3 regions of the Pseudoalteromonas sp. 5Ae-yellow genome follow, and region 1 is predicted to be linked to each of the others. Evidence: predicted binding sites of a transcription regulator. Region 1 holds the regulator's gene; each other region holds the start of a gene.

Region 1 (6,306 bases):
AAAAGCCAGGTGCAAAAATTAGGTTGTATGCTTCAGTGTCAGAAAGTCGACTCGCTTGATCGTGATCGAGCACGCCTTTACTAATTGCTATTTTTTTCAGTTTCTCAGCATCCATACCAGCGCCATCATCTTTAATGGTCAACAAAATATGGTCGCCTTCCTGAGACGCTGATAAAGTAACATTACCTGTTCTAGGCTTACCTGCAGCCTCACGAACAGCTGGCATTTCAATACCGTGGTCAACTGAGTTTCGAACTAAATGCACAAGCGGATCGGCAAGTGCTTCCACTAAATTTTTATCTAAGTCGGTTTCTTCACCTACAAGTTGTAAGTCAATATCTTTGTTTAAGCTGCGTGCTAAATCGCGTACTACGCGAGGGAAACGACCAAATACCTTTTTAATTGGTTGCATTCGCGTTTGCATAACCGCGCCTTGAATATCAGCAGTTACTACATCTAAGTTAGAGATTGCTTTCCCCATCGCTTCACTGTCTGAGTTAGTCGCTAAACTAACCAAACGATTTCGCACAAGTACTAACTCACCAACCATATTCATAATTTGGTCTAGTCGTTTTGTATCTACGCGAACGGTAGTTTCAGCTGCTGGCTGCGCTGATTTTTTAGAAGCTGCGGATGCTGCTTTAGCAACCGGTTTTTCTACCGGTTTAGAAACGGGTACTTTTGCAGGTTCTGGTTTTTTTACAGGCACACTCGCTTTTGCAGCTGGTTTAGCTGGAATATTGGGCTGTTTCACAGCAGGAGTGCTTTCTATTAATTTAGGTGCAGTACCTTTGCCATGAAGTTCATCAAGAAGTGTTTCAAACTCGTCATCACTAATTTCATCATCTGATGAATTAGCAATATTTGACGCCGCCTTAGCTGGTTCTACAGACGCTTTAACTGCATTACTTTGTTCAGGTGCTTTACTCGCAACCTCACCAAAACTGCCAACTCCATGTAACTCATCTAATAAGCTATCAAATTCATCATCAGTAATGTCACCATTAAAGTCATTGCTACTTATTACCGGCTTTTCAATTGCAGGACCTTGTCCTTTACCGTGTAGTTCATCCAGTAAGTTTTCAAATTCATCTTCAGTTATTTCATCAATTTCAGCATCGCTAACCGAAGGCGTTCCGCTAAATAGTTCATCAAACGCAAACGGATCTTCGTCATCAACTATTGGCGTATCAACTACTTCGCTTTGAGGTTGTTCAACTTCATTGTTCGAAGATACACCGTTAAGCTCATCTTCTGTTGGTGGTAGACCTAAAATATGAAGAGTATGAAGTAATTCAGGATCTGCAGGTTCTGGCTTATCCCTATTTTGAATAGTCGCGAACATTTCATTAATGGTGTCGAGCGCTTGTAAAATAACATCCATTAACTCTGAATTGACCGTTCGCACACCTTGACGTAGTAAATCAAATACGTTTTCAGCGCCATGACAAGCATCAACAAGTTCTGTCATAGCTAAAAAGCCTGCACCACCTTTTACAGTGTGAAAGCCTCTAAATATGGCATTTAGTAACTCGGTATCTTCTGGATTATTTTCCAGTTCAACTAACTGTTCAGATAAAAGCTCTAGGATTTCTCCTGCCTCTACAAGAAAGTCTTGTAAAATATCTTCATCGACTTCAAACATGCAGTTACTCTCCTCTTAGAAGCCCAAACTTGATAAAAGATCATCGACTTCATCTTGATCAGATACAACATCATTACGCGATTCTTTATCAATAATAGGGCCTTCAGGACCTGCTAAAGTTTGTGTGGCAACTGGTTCTTTTATTTTTTGTTGTTCTACTTTATTCGCTGTGTTGTCACTGTCATCTTGTTCAGCAAATGCTGTTAAAAGATGAAGTAAGCTTTCTTCTACTTCTCTAACAAGTTCTATAACACGGCGAATAACTTGACCTGTTAAGTCTTGATAGTCTTGAGCCATTAGTACATTTGTCATTAAGCTTTGAAGCTCATCGGTTTTATGATGAGAGTTATTCATAAACTTATCGATGCTGTGGCAAAGTTGTTTAAACTCACCTAACTCAATCTCGCGACTCATTAAACGATCCCATGTCGGTTTGATATGAGATATTTCATCTGCTAATTGCTGGGCTATAGGTAAACTAGCCTCAACAGCATCCATTGTTTTATTAGCCGCATTTTCTGTCATTTCTATAACATAATTAAGCCGCTTTTTAGCATCTGGAATAGCATCTGTTGTTAAATCTGTTAAACGAGTATCAAGATCAAAGCTTTTAAGTGCTTCGTGCAATTGACGGGTCAACTTTCCAACTTCAGCAAATAATTCAGACTGCTCTTGCGAGGCAGTCTCTAAAATTAACTGATTTGCTTTATCTTGCTCATCATTTTCTAAAAAAATAACGAGCTGTCGAGCTTGTTCTAACGTTATTTGAGGCGCAGCTGGTGCTGGCATAAGCCTCTCCCCCATCATTAGCCTAAGCGTTCAAATACTTTTTCTAACTTAGTTTTTAATGTTCCAGCCGTAAAAGGCTTAACAATATAACCATTAACGCCAGCTTGCGCTGCAGCTATTATTTGTTCTTTTTTAGCTTCTGCCGTTACCATTAATACAGGGATATGTTTTAACTTATCATCTGCACGAATTGCTCTTAAAAGGTCAATACCTTGCATTCCCGGCATATTCCAATCAGTAACTACAAAATCAAACACTTGATTTTGCAACATAGGCAAAGCTGTTGACCCGTCATCAGCTTCTTGAACGTTAGTGAAACCTAAATCACGTAACAGGTTTTTTATAATGCGTCTCATCGTTGAAAAATCATCGACTACAAGAATTTTCATGTTTTTATCCAAAACATCCCCCAGTGAGGTATTAACCTTTGTTTGCTTACTACTAATTTATCCAGTCATTGATTTTAGCTTTAAGCTTAATCATCGCCTGACCATGTATCTGACTTACACGCGATTCACTTACATCGAGTATATGTCCTATTTCTTTTAAATTCATTTCATCGTTATAGTATAAAGAAAGTACCATTGCATCACGCTCTGGTAATGACTTAATTGCACTTAGCAAAGACTCATTAAACCGATCATTTTTAACATTATTAAAAGGTTTATCTTGCGCTAAATCTTGGCCTACGGGAGTTATAACATCCTCATCAACACCAAGGTCTTCAATACCTAGTATTTTACTCGCATTCACATCATTTAAAATATGATGGTACTCATTGAGTGAAATTTCAAGTTTTTCAGCAACTTCTGTATCTGTTGGTTCGCGATTAAGACTACTTTCGAGTCCTGTAATTGCTTCTGCAACTTGCCGGCTTTTGCGATGTACTGAACGAGGAGCCCAATCACCACGGCGCATTTCATCAAGCATGGCACCGCGAATACGAATACCTGCAAAGGTTTCAAAGCTTGCGCCCTTAGTTGCATCGAAGTTTTTTGAAGCTTCTATTAAACCTATCATTCCTGATTGAATTAAATCATCAAGCTGAACGCTAGGTGGTAATCGAGCAATTAGATGACATGCCACTTTTTTGACAAGTGATGCATGTTTCTCAACAATCACATTTAAGTTTTGTGTTGATTGATATCCCATAGCTCTATTCACCAATATTGTCATAATTAACCGTTTACTAGTTTCTCAATGAAAAACTCTAAATGCCCAGATGGTTGGTTTGGTATTGGCCATTTAACTGCTTTGGTTGCCAGCGCTTTAAACGCGAGAGCGGCTGGCGAATTAGGAAAGAGCTCTACTATTACTTTTTGACGACGCGTTGCTTTGCGCATATTTTCATCATAGGGAACCGTTGCTACTAGCTCCATTGACACATCTAAAAAGCGATCGGTAACTTTAGATAGTTTTGCAAACAATTCAGTACCTTCACGCATACTGCGGACCATATTTGCAACAATTTTGAACTTATAAACACCATGCTCGCGGCTTAATACTTTAATAAGTGCGTAAGCATCGGTTATTGATGTTGGTTCATCGCACACTACAACCATTACATCTTGTGCTGCTCGTGAGAAGCTTAGCACCATGTCTGAAATACCAGCGGCTGTATCTACAATTAAAATATCGAATTCGGTATTCAATTCGCTAAACGCACGAATTAGTCCAGCATGCTCCGATGGTGATAACTCAACCATACTTTGCGAACCCGATGTAGCGGGTACAATTTTAATACCAGCAGGACCTTCAACTAAAATTTCGTCAAGCTCACATTCACCAGACAAAACGTGTGACAAATTACGCTCTACACGTAAACCAAGCATCACATCACAATTTGCCAAACCTAAGTCAGCATCCAGTACTAGTACTCTATTACCTTGCTGCCCTAGTGCTATAGCAGTATTTAGAGAAACATTTGTTTTCCCCACCCCACCTTTACCACCGGTTACAGCGATAACTTTAACGCCGTTGTTATTGTTTTGACTCATTTTGCGCAGGCCGCTTGCTTGATCTAATACTGTGTTAATCATACATCCCTACTGTACTTGGCGCCACTGCTTGATGCCTTGAATGTTGTGCTTTTGTTCTTTTTAAATATAATTGCTCAGCCTTTTTCACTAGTTTTTCAGCATTTGCAACACGAATATCTTCTGGTACTCGTTGTCCATTAGTAAGATACCCTATTGGAAGGCGATTTTGAATCGCAATACTAATAATCTCACCCAAACTTAATGATTCATCCAACTTGGTAAAAATACAACCACTTAACTGTACTTTTTTAAAGTGGCGTACAGTTTCTTGTAGTACATTAATTTGCGCTGTGGCACTGAGTACTAAGTAGCTGCGAATATCCACACGCTGGTTGCGCATTAACGTATTTAACTGCTCAGTTAAGCGTAAATCTCGCTGGCTCATACCTGCCGTATCAATTAACACTAGACGTTTATTTCGTAAATGATATAAAACTTCAGCTAACTCATTAGCATCTTTAACTTGTTTTACACCACAACCAATAATACGACCGTAAGTTGCAAGCTGCTCATAAGCACCAATTCTGTACGTATCAGTGGTTATTAAGGCAACTTTATCGGCGCCATACTTTTGTGCACCTAGAGCTGCAAGCTTAGCAACTGTCGTGGTTTTGCCCACACCTGTTGGACCCACTAACGCATATACACCACCTTGGCGAAGTATTTCGTTATTGGTTGTTTGCATTTGATCTTCAACCATTGTTAGCAATGCTTTCCAGCCTTGCTGACGAGACACGTCGTCAGGTACGAAACATGCCATTTGTTGCGCGACTTCTTTATCAATACCCATACCGACTAAACGGTCAACCATGCACGCACGCGTTGGATCGCGACGCGCCATATCTTGTTGCATTAAACCTGATACTTGATGTTCAAGTAACTGACGAATCGCGTTCATTTCTTCACGCATTGTTGTCATTTCTTCGCTTTCATTATTTTTATTTTGTGGGCGAGCAGTTACCGGGCTATCTAAATCATCAAAATCGCGGTCTAAATCATCAAAACCTAAACTATCGGCTTGAGTTTGTGGGCGAACTGGCGCTGCACTTTCAGGAATAAACATATTTTTAGTACGCGGCTGCGCAGCCGGCTCTTGATAGTTATCGGTAGTATCAATACCCGATTGTGAAAACATAGAAGCAAGTTCAGGGGAGCGAGGACGCGGTGATTGTCGCTCTAGTAATGCTTGTAAGCTGTCAGCAACCTTTGCTTGTGGCTCAGGCTTAGCACGCTGTGGCTCTGGTCTTACAAAGTTATGCATGCTTTGCTGTGGCGCTTGAGCACGAGGCTCAGCATTACGTTGTGGTTGCGCTGCTACTTTAGGGGCTGCTTTGTCATAATCAACTGCCGCTACAATTTCTACACCGTTAGCCAGCTTCTTATTTGACATAATAACCGCATCAACACCTAATTCATCTTTAACTTCTTTAAGTGCTGTGCGCATATCTTTAGCAAAAAAACGTTTAATTTTCATGATTCAACCCCTGTTAAAATCTTATTGTTGCCCTACAGAGCTAACAATCTTTATCTGTCTTTCATCTGGTACCTCTTGATAAGACATCACTCTCAATCCTGGAATGGTGTACTTAACAAAACGAGATAACACAGTGCGTAACATTCCTGACGTTAGCAATATAGAAGGTTCACCGGCCATTTCTTGATTTTGATGCGCTTGTGTTAATGACACTTGAAGTCGCTCTGCAAGTCCTGGCTCAATACCGGCACCTTCATCACCTGCATTTTGTAATGACTGATGCAACATCTGTTCCAACTCAGGCGCCAAGGTTATGACAGGAATTTCTGATGACATTCCCACCGCATCTTGAACAATTA
Region 2 (6,306 bases), on a different contig from region 1:
GCAGGGGAATCTCATAACGTACCATTGTCACTTGTAATGGACCCTTATGATTTGAAGGCGCCGATGACTGAGTTTAACTTTGTGCTTTCACCGGTAGATGAGCCGGATGAGACAATATCGCAGTCGAGTAACTTTTTTAAAGCGCGATAATCGCAACTTACCTTAATTAGGTAAGTTGATATAGCAATTAACAAAAGCGGGTATATAACCCGCTTTTATTTTATATAAGAAGAGTATGAGTAAATTTAGTTTTATTGACTTAACACCAGACCTAATACTCGATGCAATAGAGAGCGTAGGTGTGTACGCCGAATCTGGTTTATTGGCGCTCAATAGCTATGAAAACAGAGTGTACCAATTTAAAGCGGATGATGGCCTGCGTTACGTAGTGAAGTTTTATCGCCCAGAGCGCTGGAGTAAAGAGCAAATTCAAGAAGAGCATGACTTTGCATTTGAACTAGCGGATGCAGAAGTACCCGTTGTTGCCCCTATTTTATATAATGGACAAAGCTTATTTGAACACGAAGGGTATTTGTTTGTGTTGTTTCCAAGTGTAGGCGGGCGTTTATTTGAGGTTGATAATTTAGATCAGCTTGATGTAATGGGGCGATTGATTGGCCGTATGCACCAAGTAGCTAAAACAAAACCTTTTACTTACAGGCCAACAGTTACCTGCGAGGAGTATTTGCATACAGCCAAAGTTCATCTTCAAAAAAGTAACTTAGTGCCCATGGGAATAAATACTGCCTTTTATACTATTTTAGATTTAGTGATAGAGCAGGCGCAAAAACAGTATAAAGATGTGCAAAGTATTCGCTTACATGGTGACTGCCACGTTGGTAATATTTTATGGGCAGGTGATGCGCTAATGTTTGTTGATTTAGATGACAGCCGCCAAGGTCCTGCAATCCAAGATTTATGGATGATGCTCAGTGGCGATAGAGCGACGCAACTGTTACAGTTAGACACCCTTGTAAATGCATATGAAGAGTTTTGTGATTTTGATCACTCTCAACTCAAATTAATTGAACCGCTGCGAGCAATGCGTATTATTCACTATATGGGATGGGTAGCTAAACGATGGAGTGATCCTGCTTTTGTGCGGAACTTTACATGGTTTGCTGATGACAAATACTGGGAGCAACAAATTTTAGCACTGAAAGAGCAACTTGCAGCATTGCAAGAAGCACCGTTAAAGTTATTGCCGTAATATTTTATTTAAAGACAAGTACAACGAGATACAAATGCTTAAAAAATTAAAACTGAGTTTATTACTTTTATGTTTACCATTTGCAGCACTTGCTGCACAGTTTGAAGTTGATAATCAATACACTGTTATAGATGTAGACAAAAGCAAGTCACCGCAAGTAACTGAGTTTTTCTCATTTTACTGTCCACATTGCTTTAAGTTTGAACCAGTAGCAAAAGCAATTGAAAAAGGCTTGCCAGAAGGCGCTGAGTTTATTAAAAACCACGTTAACTTTTTAGGTGGCGTGTCACCACAAGCACAAAGTAATTTAAGCTTTGCTTACTTAATTGCTAAGCAGCATGGTCAGGCGCAAAGTATTAGCGATCAAATTTTTAAAAGTATCCATGTTCAACGTGCACCATTAACTGAAATGAAAGACGTTAAAAAATTACTTGAAGTAAACGGTATTGATAGCGCAACATTTGATCAAGAGATTGCAAGCATGCCTGTTATTTCAGCTGAGCAAGCAATGCAAAACAAACAGAATAAATATTCAAAATTAGGCGCACTTACAGGTGTACCTACTTTTATTGTTAACGATAAATATAAAATAAACCTCAACACCATCAAAAATCAAAAAGAACTTGATGAGTTAGTAGCGTTTTTATTAGCACTATAAATTTCGGAGCATAATAATGATTAAATTAGTTAAAGCAGGTTTGCTTGCAGTACTACTTCCTATGGCGGCAACAAGCTTTGCAGCAACGTATGAAGAAGGCGTGCATTACGACGTTGTTTCTGAGCGCGCAACAAAAAAGCCAGAAATTAAAGAGTTTTTCTCATTTTACTGCCCTGCATGTAATAACATGGAAGCACTAATTGGTGAGTTTAAGCCTAAGCTTGATAAAAACGTTAAATTTAAAAAGAGCCATGTTGATTTTGTAGGTGTACGCGACCCAGAAAACCAACAGATGATGAGCCAAGCACTCGCTACTGCAGAAGTGCTTCCGCAAAAAGATAAAATTGTCTCTGCAATCTTTAATCATATTCATACAAAGCGCGCTAGTTTTAATGAGCTTGCAGATGTAAAAGATATATTTGTAGCGCAGGGCGTTGATGGCGATAAGTTTGATAAGCTGTTTAAAAGCTTCTCGGTACGTACGCTGAGCTCTAAAATGAAACGAGATCAAGACTACTTTAAAGAAAAAGGCGCACTACGTGGCGTACCTACATTTATTGTAAATGGTAAGTATAAATTAAACCTAGGTCGTGAGTCGGGTATTACTGAACCAGAAGATATTAGCAAACTGATTAATTACTTAGCTAACAAGTAAGTTTAGCTAAAACTAAAAAAGCTCCTACAAGGAGCTTTTTTTATGGGTAACGTTTACTGAGCGTATTTATTTGCGCTGCAAGAAAACACCCGACTCAATGTGATGTGTATATGGGAACTGATCAAATATAGCAAAGCGCTTAACGTTATGCGTACGTGTTAAGTGATCAAGGTCACGCTCAAGAGTTTCAGGATTACACGATATATAAATTATGCTTTCGTAGTTAGCCACTAAGTCACACGTTAATTCATCCATGCCCGCGCGTGGTGGATCAACTAATATGGTTTGGCAGTCATAGCTTTTTAAATCAATACCATCTAAACGAGAGAAAGTACGCTCGCCATTCATTGCTTGAGTAAACTCTTCACTAGACATACGAATAATATCTAAGTTCTCTACGTTGTTTTTAGCAATGTTGTATTGAGCAGAGTGAACAGATGATTTTGATATTTCCGTCGCTAATACTTTATTAAAAGAACCTGCTAATGCAATTGAAAAGTTACCGTTACCACAATACAATTCTAGTAAATCATTTTTAAGTGGTTTACATAAATCTTGTGCCCACTCCAGCATATTAATATTTACTTTTGCATTAGGCTGAGTAAAGCTATTTTCTACTTGTTGATAAATAAGCTCTTGCCCATTAACTGTTAAACGTTCAGTTACAAAGTCATCACCTAGTACTTCTTTTTGTTTGCGAGCACGACCTATAAAGTCAATTTTGTATTTACTGCTAAGCTTTTCTTTCAGTGCTTTAATTTCACTTAACCATTCATCATCCAGTGGTTTGTGATAAAGCAAGCTTACTAAAATTTCACCGCTTAGCGTTGATAGGTAATCGATTTGAAATAACTTACGGCGTAATATTTCACAAGGCTTAAGATTTTCAATCATCACCTGCATTATTTCACCTACTAGAGGCGCTGCTGGGTCAAATGTATCAACACGGATTTTTTCTTTTGTTTGTTGATCAAACATAATGTGAAACAGATCATCACCGTCGTGCCATACTCTAAATTCAGCACGTTGGCGGTAGTTAGTTGGCTCTGAGCTAAATACTTCTAATTGCTCCACACCAAAACGTTGAAACTGCGTACTAATTCGCTGCTCTTTTTCACTTAACTGCGCTTGGTACTGTGTGGTATCTATTTTAATAACTGCCATTAACGCTACTACCTTATCTAAGATCTGTTTATCGGCGCTATTGTAGGGAGCGCTGCGTATTTGTCTAGTTTTGGCTAGCATTTATGCTGTTTTATTGAACATTGTACTTTAGTTTTTGTTGTTATAGCCGATAATAAACTACGCACGCTTAGGAGACGAATCATGAAAATAGGTAATTATGGCTTTACGCCAAACAACAACATCAATAAATTCAATAATAAAGCTGATATACAGCAACCTACAATTACGTCTCCTCAAGATAGCTATCAACAACGAGGCCGAGAGTTGGCCGCAAAGGTGCTTGGCGATAAAATGGCTGAGCAGCTTGGATTACCTATCGCAGAAAAAAAAGCAGATAAACCACTATTTGATTTTGATGAAATAGTAAAAAACGTACTCGATTTTGTAAGTAGTGCTGTAAATAAAGCAAAAGCTAACGGCGCTGATGACGAAAAGCTCAAAGATATGCTAGGCGATGCGCGCAAAGGAGTCCAAATAGGGATTGATGACGCTGTTGATGAACTCAAAGGTACAGGCGTATTTAATGATGACATGGAAGAGGGCATTAATAAGTCCAAAGAGGGAATTTACAATGGGCTGGATAAGTTTGAAGAGTCGTTATTTAACCCACAACCTGCCAGCGTAAATATAAGCCAGGCCCAATACGTCAGTATGACGAGTAATGCAGAGTATAAATTTACTACAGCAGAAGGCGATGAGGTAAGTATTAGCTTTGCTGATGCATTTGAATCTCAATCGGCAAGTGGCTATCAGCAAAATAGTAATAGTGAGTCGTTTGCAAGCTCATCATCGCAATCTCGACAGGTATCATTTTCGATGTCGGTAAATGGTGACTTAAACGAGCAAGAGCAAGAAGCTATTAATGCGATGATGGAAGACTTACAAGATTTAAGTAAAACCTTTTTTGGTGGTGATTTAGATGAAGCATTTGAACAAGCGCAAGAGCTGAGTTTAGACAGCGATCAGCTGGTGGCTTTTTCTATGGATTTACGCCAAACAAAAACAATAGCAACAGTTAAAAGCTATGAAGAATATAAACCAGCACCAGAAAAACAAGTAGCAGAGGGGTTAGCCCCTTTTAATGACGACCTTAAAAATGCTTTTGAAAAAGCGGGTGAGCTTGGATTACAAAATCAGCTAGCTGGCATTCTCCAATGGTTAAATCAAGATCAGGAACAAATAGATAAGTTAGTAGATTATACAAAGTCTATGTTCGAAAACCTTAATCAGTTAAATTCAGCAGCCGACAGGCTTACTGATTTAGAAGCCACGCAAAGTTAAACTACTTTCTTTTATAAAAACCTCATGGCAAACTGCCGATCTTAAAGTAAAGTAGGAACGGTAGTTTGTCAGCGCATATAATGGTCTTTGATTCAGGTATTGGTGGAACTACTGTACTTGAACATATCAAGCAAAGTATCCCCAATGCTCAGTACAGCTATTTTATGGATAATGCATTACTACCTTATGGTGCTCAATCCCAACAAACTATAATTAACCGATTATGTTCACTTATTCATTTCATCAAAGCCAACACGCTTAACGTCGATTTAATTGTAATAGCGTGTAATACAGCTTCTACATCTGCACTCAGCGCTGTTCGCCAAATTACGGATATTCCTATAGTAGGTGTTGTGCCAGCAATAAAACCTGCAGCAGAGTTAACACGTTCAAATCATATTGGCTTATTAGCCACACCGGCAACGGTCGCCAGTTCATACACTAAAACATTAATTACTGAGCATGCACGTAATGTAATCGTTAATCTATATAGCAGTGTTGAATTAGTAACGTTAGCTGAGGAATGCTTTTTTACAGAGTCTTTGGATACAAACAAGTTGCATCAAGTGCTTGATGACCTACATATAGATAAAACTATAGATGTACTTGTATTAGGATGTACGCACTTTCCAATATTAGCAGAGCCTATTAGTCAGTATTTTGAAGGGAATGTAAAATTACTTGATTCAGGTGTAGCGATAGCAAACAGAGTCAACTACCTACTTAACCAACTTAACTTCTGTGTGAATAAACTAACAGACATAAAAAAGCCGCTGCAATATTATGCAACGGCTGATGTGTTTAGCAATAAGCTAGCGGTAAAGCTAGTTACACTGACTGATCCGTCTCAGTACGTAGAGCATTAGAATCATCTTCTTGTTTTTGTTTTGCTTCACGTACCTTTAAAGTACGTTGTTGGAACTCGCTATCGTTCAAGTTAGCAATTGCATTGTCTGCATCAGCTTGCGCCATTTCAACAAAACCAAAGCCACGACGCTTGCCAGTATTCTTATCCTTTAATAAACGAACATTGAATACTTTGCCTTGTTCTTCAAATAATGCACGAACCACACCTTCGTTTGCACGATAAGGAAGGTTACCAACATAAAGCGTTTTTGTTTTAACTTCAGCTTCTTCAGTCACATCAGATGACATTGCAGCAATAGCAATCGCACCTATTAATAAACCAGCACCAAATAGTAATGCAGGGTTTAAAGCTAAGCCGCCTAAAGCGAACTCAACAACAACAAAACCAACTACAGCAAGAATAACAGAGAAGATAAAAGATTTTTGATCGGGTAATTTCATTTTAGATCT
Region 3 (6,306 bases), on a different contig from region 1:
AGTGATTGATCACAAATGAATAATAAATAACGAAAAGTATTTCACCATTTTCGTATTTCTAATCTCGTGAAAGATTATACTTTTTCATTTTCTCAACGAGTGTTGTTCTGCGAACCCCTAATATCTCTGCAGCGCGAGCTACAACGTAATCATAGCGCTCTAACGCTTGGGTAATTAAGCTTATTTCAAGTTCGGCTAAATAATCTTTAAGTTCAATACCATCATCAGGTAATAGCCCACTACCCGTTTGGCTAAACTCAGCGTCTGGCTCACTTTCGTAATCGCTAAAACCGGTGCTAAATATATCGTTAAAGGCGTCTTTTTCCATTAACTCTTCAGGGTATTCTGGCTCGTAGGCTTCAACTTCGATGTAACGATATTTATTAGGTAAATCGGGAATATCAACCACTTTTTCAGGAAACATAATAACCATACGCTCCACCAAATTAGCAAGCTCACGAATATTACCAGGCCAAGCATGTTCTTTTAAGCTCTCAACTGCGCGCTCTGTAAACTTAGCGGTAGAACCTGTTTGGTCGTTAACACGGCGCATTAACTCTTTTAAAAGCAGCGGAATATCATCAGCACGTTCACTCAGCGATGGGTTTTCGATAGGAAATACATTTAAGCGGTAATATAAATCTTCCCTAAAACTACCCTCTTCAATCATTGTTTCAAGGTTACGATGCGTGGCTGCAATAACGCGTACATCAGCCTGAATAGCCTTTGTACCACCAACTCGTTCATAACTTCGCTCTTGCAATACTCGCAGCAACTTAACTTGCATTTGCAGTGGCATATCGCCTATTTCATCTAAAAATAGCGTCCCACCTTGAGCGAGTTCAAAGCGCCCTTTACGAGCCGATATAGCACCAGTAAACGCGCCTTTTTCGTGGCCAAATAGTTCACTTTCGAGCAGCTCTGCCGGAATAGCACCACAGTTAACAGGTACAAACGGTCCATTAATACGCTTTGAAAGCAAATGTACATTACGGGCAACCACTTCTTTACCTGTGCCTGATTCGCCTAAAATTAAAACATTAGCGTCGGTTTTTGCCACTTGTTCGATTAAAAAGCGAACATCTTTAACCGCATCGGTTTCACCAACAAGTCCATCAAAAATTTTATGTGGTTTAGTATGCTTATGCTCATTAGGCAGCATACGCTGATACTGTTGGCAATCGTGAAGTAACTGCGTTGTCACTTCGTGATTAAACGGCTCACAGATAAGCCCCACTACATTAGCTATACTTAATAGGGGTTTTAGCGTTTCGCCAATTAATAAAAACGGTAATGTTGGATAGCGTTTAATTAAGCTTTCGTGGTCAAGTGATTGCAATGCTCCTAAAATGATCATGCATTCTTGCTGCTGATATTTTTTGCATTCTTGTTCAAAGCAGTCTTCGCTTAATAGTTGAGCAGCTTCACCAATAAAGCCAAGTGAAGCATTTAATCCTATTGCGCGGTTGTTATTATTATCTAAAATCAAGATCATATTTAGCGAGCCGTACTTTCACTAATTTGTATAATTAGTTAAATTGTAAGCCAGTTCAGCATGGATGCAAGCAATAGCGGCAGTTTTTTGACATAAACGCCAAAAAACAGACGGGCTAGTTAAGTCAATCATACTTAATAGTTAATCATTAAGTATGGGTTATAGTTTCAACTTAGTTATTACTTAACTATTACCTAACCATAACCTAGCTCTAAAAATTAATTTACTCGGCTATAAAAATGCTATTGTTAGTAAATAAACCCAATTATAAATTTAAGTTGAAGTTACAAATGCCGATATATAGATAAGCAAAAATGCTTGGCATTAATATTGCTTTGCTCTTATAAAAGTATAAAAGCTTTATTGGTTTTTTATATAAGTTTTTATATTGGCTTTCACATAATTTTATTGTTTTAAATTTTAGGATTTTCCATGGCTCACATCTCAGTAAAAAAATACGGTCAAGTTCGTGCTAGTAGTATTGCCGAAATGACTCCTTACGAACAAATAAACCTTATATTCAGTAATATTATCGGTCGCTTAGCAGCAACAAAAGGGTTTATTGAGCGCAAAGAAATACAAAAAAAAGGTGAAAACATTTCAGCCTGTGTTTTATTATTTGGTGCTCTGCAAGATGCACTTAATTTAGAAGTAGAGCAAGACCCTAGTATTTCTAACAATTTATTGGCACTTTACGATTACTGCCAACGCCGTTTAACTCAAGCTAACTTACACAACGATATTGAAGCAATTACTGAAGTATCAAGTATTGTTAAAGAAATTAAAGAAGGTTGGAATAACATTCCGCTAGATCAACGCAGCCCTGCGGTTTAATTTAAATTATGGACTCGCCAACATCTTCGCAGCAACTAACAAGCCATGCAGAGCAAATACAAACACTGCTTAGTAACATTGAAGTATTAGTAAATGATAATAATGCAGATGAAGCTCCGCCTTTTTTAGATACTTTAAACACTAAACTAAAACAATGGTGCGAAAACAGTGAAGGCCCAAGCGCAGAGCAATTAGAATTAATTCAGCTTCGTATAAATACTATTTTAGTTAAAGCAAATAGCGCTAAAAACGAGTCATCTAAAGCCATTATTAAACATAAAAAGTCAGGAAAGGCGATTAAGGCATATAGAGCAGCCAAATAAAATTCACCTCAAACAGTAAATATAAAAAACCGTTGTAAATAACGGTTTTTTTTATGTTTTTATTTAGCTATTAAAACTATATGCTATTTATATATTAAGAGTTATCTCGTACAACCCCAGGCATATTTTCCAGCTGAGCTTGAACATACGTACTGGTGTTATTGAGGCTCGCTACTAATAAATCCATTGCATTATATTGAGCATACAACCTTGATGATAGCGACTCCATTTTACTGGCAAGGTCCAAGCGCTGGTCATCTATGTCGTCAAGTTGGTTTGTTTTGCTGTCTATGCGGTTTTGGATAATACCGTCGGAATCGGTATAAAAGCTTAACTTTTCGTCAAACGATTGTGCAAAGCCATCGTCATCATCACCTACAAAAAACTGCTGAACTAAATCTACATCGCTTGCTATTTTTTCATTGAGTGTTTCTGTATTTAGCGTTAAAACACCGTAGCGGTCTGTTTCTACACCTAACTGCGAAAGCGATAGCGAATTACCACCACCTAAATCAACGGGATTTGTTATTTCGCTACGAAGCTTTGACATAACACCACGAAGCAGTGAATCCCCCGCCATAACGCCTGCGCCAGCTTCGCCGGAGGCACCCAAGTTATTACTAAGCTCTAACAGTTCGTTATAACTTGAAATAAAACTATTTAAACCTGTTTTAATATTATTATTGTTTTCGGTAACCGATATATCGCTTAAGTCGTCGTCAGTGGCATGTAACTTTTTGGCGGTAATATCCACGCCATCAATCACATTACTAAACTCATTAGTATTGCTTGATACAGTTAACGTGCCATCAATCGTTATTTGTGCATTTTGTGCAGCATTAACTTGCGTTAAATTAGTTGTATGATTAGCAGGGTCTGCGTCTGATACATCATAAGCTAGTCGAGATAACCCGCTTGTATCGGTATTACTGCCGTCATCGTCTTGTACGGTAATTGTTATAGCGTTGTCTTCGCCGGTTTCTTTACTAGTAAGCACTAAATGCTGACCGGTATCACTGGTTATTATAGTGGCGACAACCGAATCATTACTATCACTGCCAGTAAAAGGGCCGTTATTAATTTGGTCGCGTAAATCTTCTAATGTATTTGTAGCCGATAAAACAGTGGAAAAACTATTTTCGCCGGAGCCAATTGTAATTACGCCAGCTCCAATTGCCTCGTCTGCTGCAAATGCAGGGGAAGATAACTTATGTGCTTGTGCTAATGCGTCTACTTTTACATTGTAACTACCAGGCTGAGCGTCTTTATCTGAGCTAATAGATATAAAATCATCATTGCCAGATGCAGTTCGCTTTTGGTAGTTATCACTATCGCCTAATGCTTCCATTGAGGTTTGCACTTTTTCGAGCGCTGACTTAAGTGCTCCTACAGCTGAAATATCAGTTGTTAACTTGCCTTCTCTTGTATTTAATCGAGCTTCAGCAGGTGCTTGTTCTGCATTTACTAGTGCATCAACAATATCTGATACTGCTAACCCAGAACCTAAACCAGTAAACGAAATAGCCATACTTCACCTCTTCAATACTTAAAAATAAACCAGCTAACTTTTATAAGTTAACACTTATAGGTGCTTACTAAACTGTTTGATCAATCAAAATACCAGCAGATTCAGACAGTTTAGAAACTAGGCTTAATACTTCCTCAGAAGGATATTGCTTAATTACTTCGCCACTGTTTTTATCAAGCACTTTAATTACATCACGACCTGAATCTTCATCTACCTTGAACTGCAAACTGCGATTCATTTCGCCCATAAAATCCTGCAATTGTTGCGCCATTTTTTCTAGCTGTTCACGCTCTAACGGCTGAGCAGTTACTTCTTGGTTATTTTTTTCGTATTGATTTTGCTGTAATCGTTGCTGATTTTGTGTGTCAGCTTGCTTTACATCGTCAACAGCGCGTTCGGTTAGCGAACTAGCTGCTTGCCCAGCTACTTTATCTTCACCCGCTAGCGGGGTTGGTAATGTAACTTCTGCATTGGAATTAATAGTATTCATAACAGATTCCTATTTTTCACTTAATTAAACAATAGCTCAATTAAAACCCTTAAACCACAAAAGGAGGTAGCTAAAGCCACCTCCTTTTTGTAAAACTAATACTGACTTTATGTACTAGCTAACCACTAAGCTATTACTTTAACTTATTAACCTAATAAGCTAAGTGCTGCTTGTGGTAACTGGTTCGCTTGCGACAAGATTGACGTACCTGCTTGTTGCAAGATTTGGTTCTTCGTCATGTTAGCTGTTTCGGTTGCAAAGTCAGTATCTTGAATACGGCTACGTGACGCAGATACATTTTCTTGAATATTAGCAAGGTTACTGATTGTGTGACCAAAACGATTTTGAACCGCACCTAAATCAGCACGCTGACTATCTATTTGTGCAAGTGCATCATCAATTACAGCGATTGCACTTTGTGAACCTAGCTCTGTTGTTAAATCAATATCTTTAACAGAATCGCCTTCAGCAACAACACTCACCGGCGTACCTGCGGCGCCATCCGTTACAGAAAAGTCAACTTTTGAAGATAAGGTTATGGTTTCTGTTGTAGCAGAGGCTGTAACTGCAGCTGTACCAGCATTTACTAACGCAGCATCACCTGTGGTAGTTGAAGTATCACTGTCGGCAAACGTAGCTGAAACTTCATTGCCACCGGTATTACCCGCACCAGCAAAATTAGTCAATGCTATAGGTGCGCCAGCTGTATTTGTAATTGTAATTGTACCTGAACCATCATCTTCTGCAGTATAACCATCCAAATCATTAATCGCTGATGCTATTTCAGTATTAGATGTACCTGTTATCCCTTCCCCACCTATGTCAAATGACATAGTACCGCCAGTGTCAAAATCAAGAGAGCTCAGTGTTGCAGTTGTAACAGAGTTTACTTCCGCAGTAACACCATGGTCACCTGTTGTTTCATTAATCGCAGCCGCTTTACCGGCTGCGTCTGAAGCAGCTGTAGCATCTACATCGTAAGTTTGACCACCTACTGCAAATGAAACGCTTCCAGCTGTAGCAGTGATGTTAGTAGTTGCTTCTAATGAACCAATTTTATCTGCGGCTGTGCTACTTAAACTAATAGAGATAGTTTCATTGGCATTTGAGCCAATTTGGAAGTTTTTTGAACCAAAATCTCCATTTAATAACTGCTGACCACCAAAAGAGGTGGTCTCAGAAATTCGCGTTAACTCATCTTGTAAAGCGGTTACTTCTTTTTGTAGAGAGGCTCTGTCATCATCAGAGTTTGAACCATTCGCTGATTGTAACGCTAGTTCACGCATACGCTGTAAAATGCTAGTAGACTCTTGCATTGAACCTTCAGCAGTTTGCGCCATAGAAATACCATCGTTAGCATTACGCTGAGCTACACCTAAACCGTTTATTTGTGATGTTAAACGGTTTGAAATTTGTAGGCCTGCCGCATCATCTTTTGCGCTGTTGATACGCATACCTGATGATAAACGTTCCATTGACGTTGCAAGGTCAGAACCTGATTGAGATAGGTTACGTTGAGCGTTTAATGAAGATACATTTGTGTTTACTGAAATCATAATAAAACTCCTGATTACTTTCGTAATGTTGCTATTTTAATTTAACCAAGAGCTGTCACAAATGTATGCTCAGCTCCGTA

The links. Region 1 encodes FliA, which starts transcription of late flagellar genes. Its sites were predicted from a motif close to CTAAAGNTNNNNNNNNNNNNGCCGATA; they were not measured.
Region 2: H4J63_RS15565 (DUF5610 domain-containing protein) is a predicted target of FliA. The motif match lies at 3,794-3,820, and genes of this name have one in related genera.
Region 3: fliS (flagellar export chaperone FliS) is a predicted target of FliA. The motif match lies at 1,768-1,794, and genes of this name have one in related genera.

The regions. Positions count from the first base shown of each region.
Region 1 is NZ_JACGWD010000037.1:19,943-26,248, reverse strand. It holds gene H4J63_RS11320 (chemotaxis protein CheA) at 1-1,645, opposite strand, end outside; gene H4J63_RS11315 (protein phosphatase CheZ) at 1,661-2,434, opposite strand; gene cheY (chemotaxis response regulator CheY) at 2,452-2,835, opposite strand; gene H4J63_RS11305 (RNA polymerase sigma factor FliA) at 2,876-3,586, opposite strand; gene H4J63_RS11300 (MinD/ParA family protein) at 3,613-4,473, opposite strand; gene flhF (flagellar biosynthesis protein FlhF) at 4,466-5,947, opposite strand; gene flhA (flagellar biosynthesis protein FlhA) at 5,969-6,306, opposite strand, start outside.
Region 2 is NZ_JACGWD010000064.1:19,430-25,735, forward strand. It holds gene ccoG (cytochrome c oxidase accessory protein CcoG) at 1-150, shown strand, start outside; gene H4J63_RS15545 (serine/threonine protein kinase) at 236-1,210, shown strand; gene H4J63_RS15550 (thiol:disulfide interchange protein DsbA/DsbL) at 1,245-1,868, shown strand; gene H4J63_RS15555 (thiol:disulfide interchange protein DsbA/DsbL) at 1,885-2,523, shown strand; gene trmA (tRNA (uridine(54)-C5)-methyltransferase TrmA) at 2,590-3,687, opposite strand; gene H4J63_RS15565 (DUF5610 domain-containing protein) at 3,850-4,989, shown strand; gene murI (glutamate racemase) at 5,055-5,855, shown strand; gene H4J63_RS15575 (RNA-binding protein) at 5,818-6,297, opposite strand.
Region 3 is NZ_JACGWD010000050.1:26,947-33,252, reverse strand. It holds gene H4J63_RS13770 (sigma-54-dependent Fis family transcriptional regulator) at 59-1,495, opposite strand; gene fliS (flagellar export chaperone FliS) at 1,928-2,329, shown strand; gene H4J63_RS13760 (hypothetical protein) at 2,338-2,652, shown strand; gene fliD (flagellar filament capping protein FliD) at 2,747-4,180, opposite strand; gene H4J63_RS13750 (flagellar protein FlaG) at 4,248-4,670, opposite strand; gene H4J63_RS20660 (flagellin) at 4,817-5,503, opposite strand; partial or broken gene H4J63_RS20655 (flagellin) at 5,867-6,226, opposite strand.